One region of the Fictibacillus sp. NRS-1165 genome, then DNA from elsewhere that is predicted to be linked to it. Evidence: riboswitches for the same ligand, from Rfam matches in the RefSeq annotation. Region 1 holds a riboswitch; each other region holds the start of a gene.
The links. Region 1 has a riboswitch for S-adenosylmethionine ahead of ABHN01_RS06915 (homoserine dehydrogenase). Riboswitches for the same ligand answer to the same signal wherever they lie in the genome.

Region 1 (3,275 bases):
TAACACATTACCGTTACACCATGTTTTATGAATGGTTCCTGCCGTCCCTCCTTCCGGGAACAGGGCCAGAACATGCCAATGAAAAAGGCAGAAATGGACCGCCGTCATTTCTGCCTGTTAATCATTTTCGTGGAGAAGGATGCGCCTCTCTGTACAGCCTCGCCCTATGCTTTGGCAGCTGTAAAAAGCATAAAAAATACGCCCAAAGAGCGCGGCATCGTTCGGTGCACTAAATACGCACACGAAAATGAGAAATGTTGTATGCTGACCGCTGTTCTTAACTATTGGTGGCCGCAAAAAGACATAAAGGTACAAACCGATTCAAACACGGTCTTTTTGCTCCAGCTATCCAATTCGATTAGTTAAGAACGTGAACGCTCATCCACACAACTCCCTTCCTTTTATTACTCCCATCATATGTAAAATACTTTTCATTGTCAACCTGATGACATAAAAAAATCCGCAGAGAGTAAAAGGGCTCTCCACGGATCTATCTTTATTCGGCTACAAGAACTTTTTCTCTCTCTGTTCCACTGCTGCTTTTTGAAAGCCGGACCGGATAGATGCTGTTCACCGGAATAAAATCATCCTGTGTTGAAGGCAGAGGGCCATCATAAAGCAAAGCAGCAAGAGAAGCATGAGAAAACCTGAGAGAAGTCCGGTCTAAAATGGTACCATGCTTTTCAAGCGATGCCACCCTATCTTTTGTAAAATCTACTTTGTCACCGATTAGAAGGTAGGTACGATCTCCTTGTTCCTGTTTTTTTTGTGTTACTGCCGATACTGCCGGTTTATCTCTGTACGCTTCTCCTGTTTCATAAATGGATAAGAAATCTTCCACGATGGCACTTGCCGTAGCTTCTGCCCCAGCTCCCGGCCCCTGCAAGGTCAAACAGCCGAGAAGATCGGTCTGAATACGGACGGCATTATCGACACCTTCCACTCCGTATAAGGAATGATCACTGTCTACAAATACAGGCTTCACTTCAAGATTCAGACTTTCGTTCAAAAGGACGAGATGCTTCACCCGAAGTCCGATCTGCTCCGCCAGCTGAATCTCCTCAAGGAGCACATTTCCAATCCCTTCAACCTGCACTTCTTCCCAGGAAGGCTGAACGCCATAAATCCATTTACTCAGCACCATCGCCTTATAAAAGGCGTCCAAGCCCTCAACGTCATTCGTTGGATCCGGCTCTGCATATCCTTTTTGCTGTGCCAGTTTCAGTGCTTCCTCAAAGGAAGAACCGGTCGTTCTCATGTGTGAAAGAATGAAATTGGACGTCCCGTTTAAAATGGCCTCCACATGCTGAATCCGATTGATTCTTAAAAGCTCCCTCAATGTTCTCAATATCGGTATCCCGCCGCCTACACTTGCTTCATAGATAAACCGCACACCTTTTTCCGCTGCACGTTCAGATAATTCCTCTCCATGACGGGCGATTAGATCCTTGTTGGCAGAAATCACGTGGCAGCCTGCTTCAAGTGATTGAATGATATAGGTTCGGGCGGGCTCAATCCCCCCGATGGCCTCGATGACCACATCTGGCGCTTCTTCCCCGATCGCCTTCTCAAAATCTGATGTCACCGGCACCCCTCCTACGGTAGGCCTTGATTTGGAAGGATCCTTAATTAATATACTGGACAGCCTCAGATGTTTTCCCAGCAACTCTTCTAAAGCTCCTTTTCTTTCTACAATGGATGAATACACACCCGTGCCAACCGTTCCCAATCCAAGCAATGCAATTTTAATTTCATTCATTGTCAACACTCCCTGTAATCTATAATTTTTAGTAAAAGACTGAATAATTAGTACCTGCCAGAAGGCAAAAGAAAAAACCTCATCATAAGAAGAGGTTTGCAGCAGCGGCCCTCCTCTTATCATCCAGGGTCTTTTCCTGCAGGTAGTAGCACCTTTTCAGACCTGTGTCTGAAGGTTGCCGGGCTTCATCGGGCCTTTCCCTCCGCCGCTCTGGATAAGAGTATTTCATTAGAATGAAACATGTTATGTAGCACTTTATTTTTTTAGTACAAAAAACCCCCTTATCATAAAGATAAGAGAGCTTTAGGTTCCCGTTCCGTCTCTTATCTCTCAAAGTTTTACCTTTGAAGGATTTGGCACCTTTTCAGACGTATGCCTGAAGGTTGCCGGGCTTCATCGGGCCTTTCCCTCCGCCGCTCTTGATAAGCTTCATTAAATTATTCTAACTCTATCATGGCAGTATGGATAGCGTCAACCATTATTCAGATATTTCAAGATTCAGCGGCAAATGCTTTTGGTATGATAGAAATACATAACTAAAAGGGGTGGAACGTTTGGGCAGGAAAATTGTGTTTACCGGTGGAGGTTCAGCGGGGCATGTCTCTGTCAACCTGGCGCTGATTCCCTTGTTCCTGGCAGAAGGCTGGGACGTCAGCTACATCGGATCTAAAGGCGGAATTGAACAGCAGCTGACAGAATCCATTGATGGGGTGCGCTATTACAGTATCTCAACCGGAAAGCTTAGACGCTATTTCGATTGGAACAATTTTAAAGAACCGTTCCGTGTCGTGAAAGGGGCTTTTGAAGCGTTTCGGCTCATTAAGACAATAAAACCAGATGTAGTCTTTTCAAAAGGCGGTTTCGTTTCTGTACCTGTAATACTCGGGAGCCGGATGAACAAGGTACCTATTGTGACACATGAATCCGACCTTAGCCCAGGGCTTGCCAACCGGCTATCACTTCCCTTCGCAAAGAAGGTATGTACAACCTTTCCCGAAACCGCTGACCAGCTCCCAAACGGTAAAGCAGTATATGCGGGTGCAGTGATCCGTACAGATCTGCATAAAGGGAACGCAGCAAATGGGAGGGCTTTTTGCGGTTTTACTTCCCGCAAGCCGATTATCCTGATTATGGGCGGGAGCCTCGGATCAAAAAAAATAAACGAGTCTGTACGATTAAGCCTGGATGCCCTGCTCCCCCGATATCAAATTGTTCATCTATGCGGGAAAGGGCAGATGGATGGTTCAATCAGAAGAAACGGCTATGTTCAGTTTGAGTATGTAACAGATGAACTTCCTGATCTCCTTGCGGCCACTCACTTTGTTGTTTCAAGAGCAGGATCAAATTCAATTTTTGAGTTCTTATCACTCAGAAAACCAATGCTTCTTATCCCCCTTTCCAAAGAAGCCAGCCGCGGGGATCAGATCGAGAATGCCCAATCATTTGAAAAGCAGGGATTCTGCAAGGTACTTTTTGAAGAGGAGCTGACCGCTGACTCTCTTTGTGACAGTATCGA
Region 2 (3,275 bases), on a different contig from region 1:
AAAAACAAACAGCAGTACAATACACGCAATCGAAATCCATTTCCAATTATTGGTCGGCAAAAGGTCGTCAATGACGCGGTTCATCGCTAGCGGAAAGGCCAGCTCCAGCAAGGCCACAAAGACCGCACAACTAAAATCTAAAACAAACAGCCCTTTATATGGCTTATAGTACGAGGCAAATCGTTTAATCGTATCGATGGATGCCCCCTCCTTCTTGCTGAAAATAGGAATCTCAAAAAATTGAGAAGGAGAAAATTCTGCTTCTACTATCATCCTATCCTGATTGAGAATAATAATCAATTATAAGATACAAAAACAACCTTTACAAAAGTCCGCCTTCTCTTGAAGTATAGATTCTCACGCTGCAAACCCCTCCTTCTGGCTAAGGGAGGGGTTTACGATATTTATACCTACTAAGCAGTACATCTATGGTAAGGGGCTAGGGGCAAATAAACAGCCTCCATGCCTTCCCCACCTTGCATAGAAGATCATTTGTTAATTGTAAAGTTTGATATTTTCTCTTTTTTGTCTCCCAGACGGCTGAAAATAAATGCGAGAATAGAACCAGAAATATTGTGCCATACACTAAAAATCGCACTCGGTACAGCAGCTAATGGCGAGAAATTAGCTGTTGCAATGGCTACACCCAATCCGGAGTTCTGCATCCCTACTTCCATTGCCACAGCCTTTTGTTTTGCTAAATTCATTCCAAAAAGACGGGAGAGGAAAAAACCAAGCAAAAAGCCCAATACATTATGCAGGATAACGACAGCAAAAATAAGCGGCCCTGTGGTGGCTAGCTTAGCCTGACTGCCTGCTACTACACCAGCAACAATCAAAACAATAGCGACGGTAGATACAAGGGGCAATACCTTTACACTCGCTTCCGCCTGTCTGCCAAAGAATTTCTTAATGAGAAACCCGAGGGCTAACGGAATGATGACCACTTGAAGAATAGAAACAAGTAATGACCACATATTGATGTCCACCCACTTACTTGCTAGCAGCAATATAAGCAGCGGAGTCACAATGGGTGCAAGAATGGTTGAAACCGATGCAATGGACACAGCAAGGGCCACATCCCCTCTTGCCAGAAAAACCATAACATTCGATGCCGTTCCACTTGGACAGCATCCTACCAGGATGACGCCAACAGCCACTTCCGGCGGCAGGTCCAGCCCCCAAGCCAATAAGAACGCCAATCCCGGCATGATGATATAGTGACAGACCACACCTATCGCTACATCCTTTGGCCGGCGGAAAACTTCTTTAAAATCTCCCGCGGACAATGTAAGTCCCATCCCAAACATTACAATTCCTAACAAGGGAACTACATAGCCTCCAATCCAATTGAAATTGGCGGGGAACATATAGGCAATAATTGAAAAAAGAATAACCCAAAACGTAAATGTTTTCCCTGCAAAAGAACTGATCTTTTCGATAATCATCATAAAGCCCCCTCACTATTATGTTCTGTTCTTCCCTGTTCGTTGGATGGAGCTGTCATCAATACTGTCATTCAAAATACACCCTTTTCCCACGTTTTAAATGTGTCGTCTATTCCATAAAAAAACTCTTCCTCAAAGGAAAGAGTAAATGATTTTTTTCATAAAAGATCATGTGATTCTTTCCTATCTTTGCTTTCAAGCCTCAGCTTGCTGGATTAGGCAAAATAAAATGTGTTGCCAAGGCTTCAAACGGCCAGTCCCTCCACCTCTCTTGATAGATAAATCAAACATATGGAATTTTCTTAACATTTTAAATATAGCAATCATACTAAAGAACTTAAAACCTGTTGTCAATACACATATTCATACGTTTTTATGAGGATTTGGTAATAAAGCCAGACATAACAAAGGCAACCCTCCCTTACCAACAGGGGTGTGGTTGCCTCTTGTTATGACTATATAAAGATTGTATGCCACCTGTTGCTCAGCGGGGCAGCTGATCGCTTCAAGGTCCATTCGCTTGGTATCGCGGGCCGCCAGTCGATAGATAACGGCACAGCTCAATCAATACAGATCGAACATATTGACTTCATATCCCTGCTCCTTTAAATAGTTAAACAGCTGCGCCCTGTGATGCTGAGCGTGCGTAACGATCTCGATCAGCCATTTGGCCTGCACCGTTCCATGATCTAAATAAAACGGCTTTGTTTTTTTTTGCAGAAATTGTTCATCCGGCAGCTGTTCCATATAGCTTCTTACATCTTGCAGCCCACTTTTCATCCTCTCGATCCATTGATCCGGCTCTTGATCGTTGGCAACCTCAGCTTCGAGTTTCCCAACCTCTTCCTCGCCTTTCTCCTGCAGGATGAGAAGGTCAGCAGAAGGGACGGAAACGAGGTGCAGCACCAGTTCATGCAATGACCTCATGTTTTCTCTTGGCCTGTAATCCAAGTGGTTGGTTGATATTTTACCGATTAAATTTGTAGAAGTTCTTACTATCAGCTCCAACTCTTCCAGAAGCAACTCTTTCATTTCTTTTATTCCCTGCATTTTGCCCACTCCCATTCAGTTATTTGATTTCTAGCTGCGCTTATGTACTTGCTGTCGTTTTATTGTAGCTAATAAGAGTGACAGATAAATAAAATAAATAAAAATTCGGGAAAAATAAGATGTCAAAATCGAAACGTATCCTGGAACTAAGATGACTGTCAACCGAAACCAGCCTGGGGAAAAACTGGTCAGGCTCTATGGTGAACTGAGCAAAGAAGGTGTCCAGCATTGTGAATCTGAGATTTGGACGGCGCCCGAGCTAAAGACACGAAACGATGGCACTGGATGGCTGGAGTGCTCCATTCCTAACACCGACCTAGACTACTTTACGGAGTTTTTTATAGGAATGGGCAGAAAAGCGACGGTTAAACGGCCTCATGAGCTGTTGGATCTCAAAAGGAAACGGCTGACAGAATTATCGGACGTTTACAGATGAAAAAAACCAGGGTCACAAAGGGAGCCCGGTTTTTGGCTTTACGTAAAATATTCAATTTTAGCGTTAGGAAAGAATCGGTCGATATCAGACTCCAAGCTCTCCCGCAGTGCATGTTCCTCTTCCTTGCTGTAGATATATTTTCCGATTCCGTAACGCCCCCATTTATACCTCCGCTCTTCTTCGTTCATCTCAAGCTTTGTTTTTGGGTAGTTTTTCTCGATTACGCGTTTGGCAGGCTTTGTGAAGCGGTGCTGAATCATCTCGAATGTAATATCATCCCTGGCGCTTTGCGGAAGTGCCGCATCAAGCTTTTCAAACAGCTCGCGATAGCCTTCCTGCCA
Region 3 (3,275 bases), on a different contig from region 1:
AGCTTTAAATTCTTTTCTTTTGCGAAATTCTCCATATAGATCTTGTGCTGGAACAGGTTCGCATCAATGGATCCTTTGGCTAATGACAGGTTCGGCTGAATGTAATCACTGAACTCGACCACCTTAACGTTATAACCCTTCTTCTCCAGTTCAGGTTTGATCGCTTTCGATACCATATCACTGTAAGGTCCGGCTGTTGCTCCAATGCTGATGTCCTTCTTGTCTCCCGCGCCTGATGATCCGCTGGAGGTTGATCCGCACGCTGAAAGAACAGCAATAGCGAATAGTAGAATGAGTGCTGAAGTAAACTTTTTCATTGGTTTCTCTCCCCTATTGTTTTATCTCTTGTCTACGAGTTTGGAGATCCTATCTCCGGCCAATTGAATGATTTGTACGAGTAGAATCAGAACGACTACGGTAGTGATCATCACAGTATTATCGTAGCGATAGTAACCAAACCGGATGGCCAGGTCCCCGATTCCTCCCCCTCCGACAATCCCTGCCATGGCCGAATAACCGACCAAAGAGATTGTCGTGATCGTCAATCCTTGAATGAGGCCAGGTTTGGCTTCTGGCAGAAGCACATCCTTAATGATCATCCATGAGGTTGCCCCGACTGCAACCGACGATTCGATCACTCCCTTATCGATTTCCCGGAGCGAGGTTTCAACCATCCTTGCAAAAAAGGGAATCGCGGCAACAGAGAGGGATACAGAAGCCGCAGTCGGCCCAATCGTTGTCCCTGTCAGCAAATCCGTTAACGGCAACAGCGCCACCAAAAGAATAATGTACGGAATGGAACGTATCAGGTTGACGATCCATCCTGTAATACTTTTCACAGCCGAGTTTTCAAGGAATAATCCTTTTTCCGTGACAAAAAGCAATACACCAAGCGGGAGCCCGATGATGATGGCCACGGCTAAAGAGATGCCTACCATATAAAGCGTTTGGAAGAACGCCTTGTTTAAATCCGGAAGAAGCTGCACCAGTGAATCAAGCGACATCATGCACCACCTCCAGACTCCTTGTTTTCTCCGTAATATATTCGATCGCTCTCTCTACTTCAGAACCTTCACCGGTAAGCTCCATAATGAAAATACCGAGCGGGATCTCCTGTATGTACTCAATCTTTCCATGCAGGATGTTCCCTTTGACCTTGTATTTCTGGAAGAGCTCAGACACTACCGATTCTTCTGCAATCTCGCCCTTGAACTGAATCCTGATGATCTTCCCTTTACGGTTTTGGATGAGCTGCTGAGGCAGTTCATACTGCAGGATACTGTTGATGAAATCTTTGGTCAATGGTTCCTGAGGATTGGAGAAGATGTCATAGACTCCGCCTTCCTCAATCACTTCACCGTTTTGCATGACGGCAACCTTGTGGCAGATCTCCTTCACCACTTCCATTTCATGCGTGATCAAAACGATGGTCAATCCCAGCTTTCGGTTAATGTCCTTTAGCAGGTTGAGGATGGATTTCGTTGTACTCGGATCGAGTGCTGACGTTGCCTCATCACATAATAGGACCTTCGGGTTATTGGCGAGCGCCCTGGCAATTCCGACCCTTTGTTTCTGCCCGCCGCTCAATTGAGCCGGATATTGGTCCTTCTTATCCGCAAGACCGACGAGATCCAATAGCTCCAATACTCTCTTCTCCGCCTCATCCTTCGATTTGCCTGCTGCTTTTAAGGCAAACGCAATATTTTCATAGACGGTTTTTGAACTGACGAGATGAAAGTGCTGAAAGATCATCCCAATCTTTAACCGCGCTTTTCTTAAGTCTTCTCCTTTTAGTGAAGGCAGATTGACCCCATCAATTTCTACCTCGCCGGATGTCGGCTTCTCCAAAAGGTTCAAACACCGTAACAGGGAGCTTTTGCCGGCGCCGCTGTATCCGATGATGCCATAGATCTCCCCCGCCTTGACGGATAAGGAAACATTGTTGACCCCTACGATCTCTTTTTTCTTTGATCGATACACCTTCACCAGATTTCTCACTTCTATCAAGTTACAACCCCCTCTTTCTTTCCAACCAAAAATGCCTCTTTCATCATGAAAGAGGCATTGGATTATACATTCAATCACCTTATCTTTCAGAATGACTTCATTCTGCAGGAAGTGGCACCTTTCCAAAATGGAGGTTGCCGGACGTCATAGGGCCTAATCCCTCAGTCTCTCTTGATAAGAACGGATATGTAATTATTATTAGAACATTTTTAATAATAAAGCGATTATCCTCCATTGTCAATGGCATTCATAGTGGAAAGGTTGGAATTAGGCCAGGATGGATGCAGAAATCCATTTTAAAAAGCTTTTTATTTTAATCATACTGATAACCGCTAAAATAATGGAAGCTGCGAAAAGAAGCATTAACATCCATTCGTACAAGTAGAACAGTGATTCCTTGTAGACAGCGAATAGATAACCAACAATGGAAAGAGGTATGATGGCAAATAATAAAAGGCGGCGTTTGTTCTTGCATATTTCAATTCTTCCAATTGACTTCCTCTCCAGCATCCAACCGTATTTTACCATCCAAAATGTTCAGATAAAAAGCCATGATTCCCGCAAAAAATAACAGGCAAAGATGTACAATGAAAAACACATTTGTGGTACAAACTGAATATGAAAGGAGGCAGATCATGGAGTTTTTTCTCGTTATTTTATTGCTGCTGTCCCTGATCGGGCTATCCAGCTTAATCAATCACCTTTTGCCATACATACCGGTGCCGCTCGTCCAGATTGCATTGGGCGTAACGCTCGCTTCCCTTCCCTTGGGGTTACAAATTCCTCTGGAGCCGGAATTATTTTTTATTCTCTTTATCGCGCCATTGCTCTTCCACGACGGAAGGCATGTTTCGAGGCAGGATTTATGGAAGCTCCGTAAACCCATCCTGTTGCTCGCCCTCGGTCTCGTGTTTCTCACAGTCTTGGTGATCGGAAGCTTGATCCATTGGCTCATACCAACGATCCCATGGCCTGCAGCCTTTGCCCTTGCAGCGATTCTATCCCCTACCGATGTGGTGGCTGTAAGCTCGATCTCGGCGCGGGTAAAGATTCCGAAGCCGATCATGCATGTTCTTGAAGGCGAAGGATTAATGAACGATGCCTCCGGGTTGGTCGCCTTTAAATTTGCCGTTGCCGCAACGGTGACCGGCGCTTTTTCATTGGCACAGGCCAGTGGAAGTTTTGTCGTGATTTCAATTGGAGGGTTCCTCGGCGGTGCGTTATTGGTTATCGTGATCATCCAGTTGAGGACGTTTATTCGGAGGCTC

Region 2: linked by a shared signal. The riboswitch ahead of ABHN01_RS22070 (bile acid:sodium symporter family protein) and the one ahead of ABHN01_RS06915 (homoserine dehydrogenase) in region 1 are both predicted to bind S-adenosylmethionine.
Region 3: linked by a shared signal. The riboswitch ahead of ABHN01_RS05535 (methionine ABC transporter ATP-binding protein) and the one ahead of ABHN01_RS06915 (homoserine dehydrogenase) in region 1 are both predicted to bind S-adenosylmethionine.

The regions. Positions count from the first base shown of each region.
Region 1 is NZ_JBDPNU010000018.1:25,253-28,527, reverse strand. Features, by position in the region: gene ABHN01_RS06920 (hypothetical protein) at 73-366, shown strand; gene ABHN01_RS06915 (homoserine dehydrogenase) at 497-1,759, opposite strand; SAM riboswitch class I at 1,873-1,980, opposite strand; SAM riboswitch class I at 2,080-2,188, opposite strand; gene ABHN01_RS06910 (undecaprenyldiphospho-muramoylpentapeptide beta-N-acetylglucosaminyltransferase) at 2,314-3,275, shown strand, end outside.
Region 2 is NZ_JBDPNU010000060.1:40,877-44,151, reverse strand. Features, by position in the region: gene ABHN01_RS22075 (ABC transporter ATP-binding protein) at 1-273, opposite strand, end outside; gene ABHN01_RS22070 (bile acid:sodium symporter family protein) at 489-1,451, opposite strand; SAM riboswitch class I at 1,629-1,729, opposite strand; gene ABHN01_RS22065 (DinB family protein) at 2,013-2,498, opposite strand; gene ABHN01_RS22060 (WYL domain-containing protein) at 2,650-2,934, shown strand; partial or broken gene splB (spore photoproduct lyase) at 2,973-3,275, opposite strand, start outside.
Region 3 is NZ_JBDPNU010000015.1:32,683-35,957, forward strand. Features, by position in the region: gene ABHN01_RS05525 (MetQ/NlpA family ABC transporter substrate-binding protein) at 1-317, opposite strand, end outside; gene ABHN01_RS05530 (methionine ABC transporter permease) at 339-1,004, opposite strand; gene ABHN01_RS05535 (methionine ABC transporter ATP-binding protein) at 994-2,007, opposite strand; SAM riboswitch class I at 2,084-2,188, opposite strand; gene ABHN01_RS05540 (hypothetical protein) at 2,275-2,535, opposite strand; gene ABHN01_RS05545 (Na+/H+ antiporter) at 2,643-3,275, shown strand, end outside.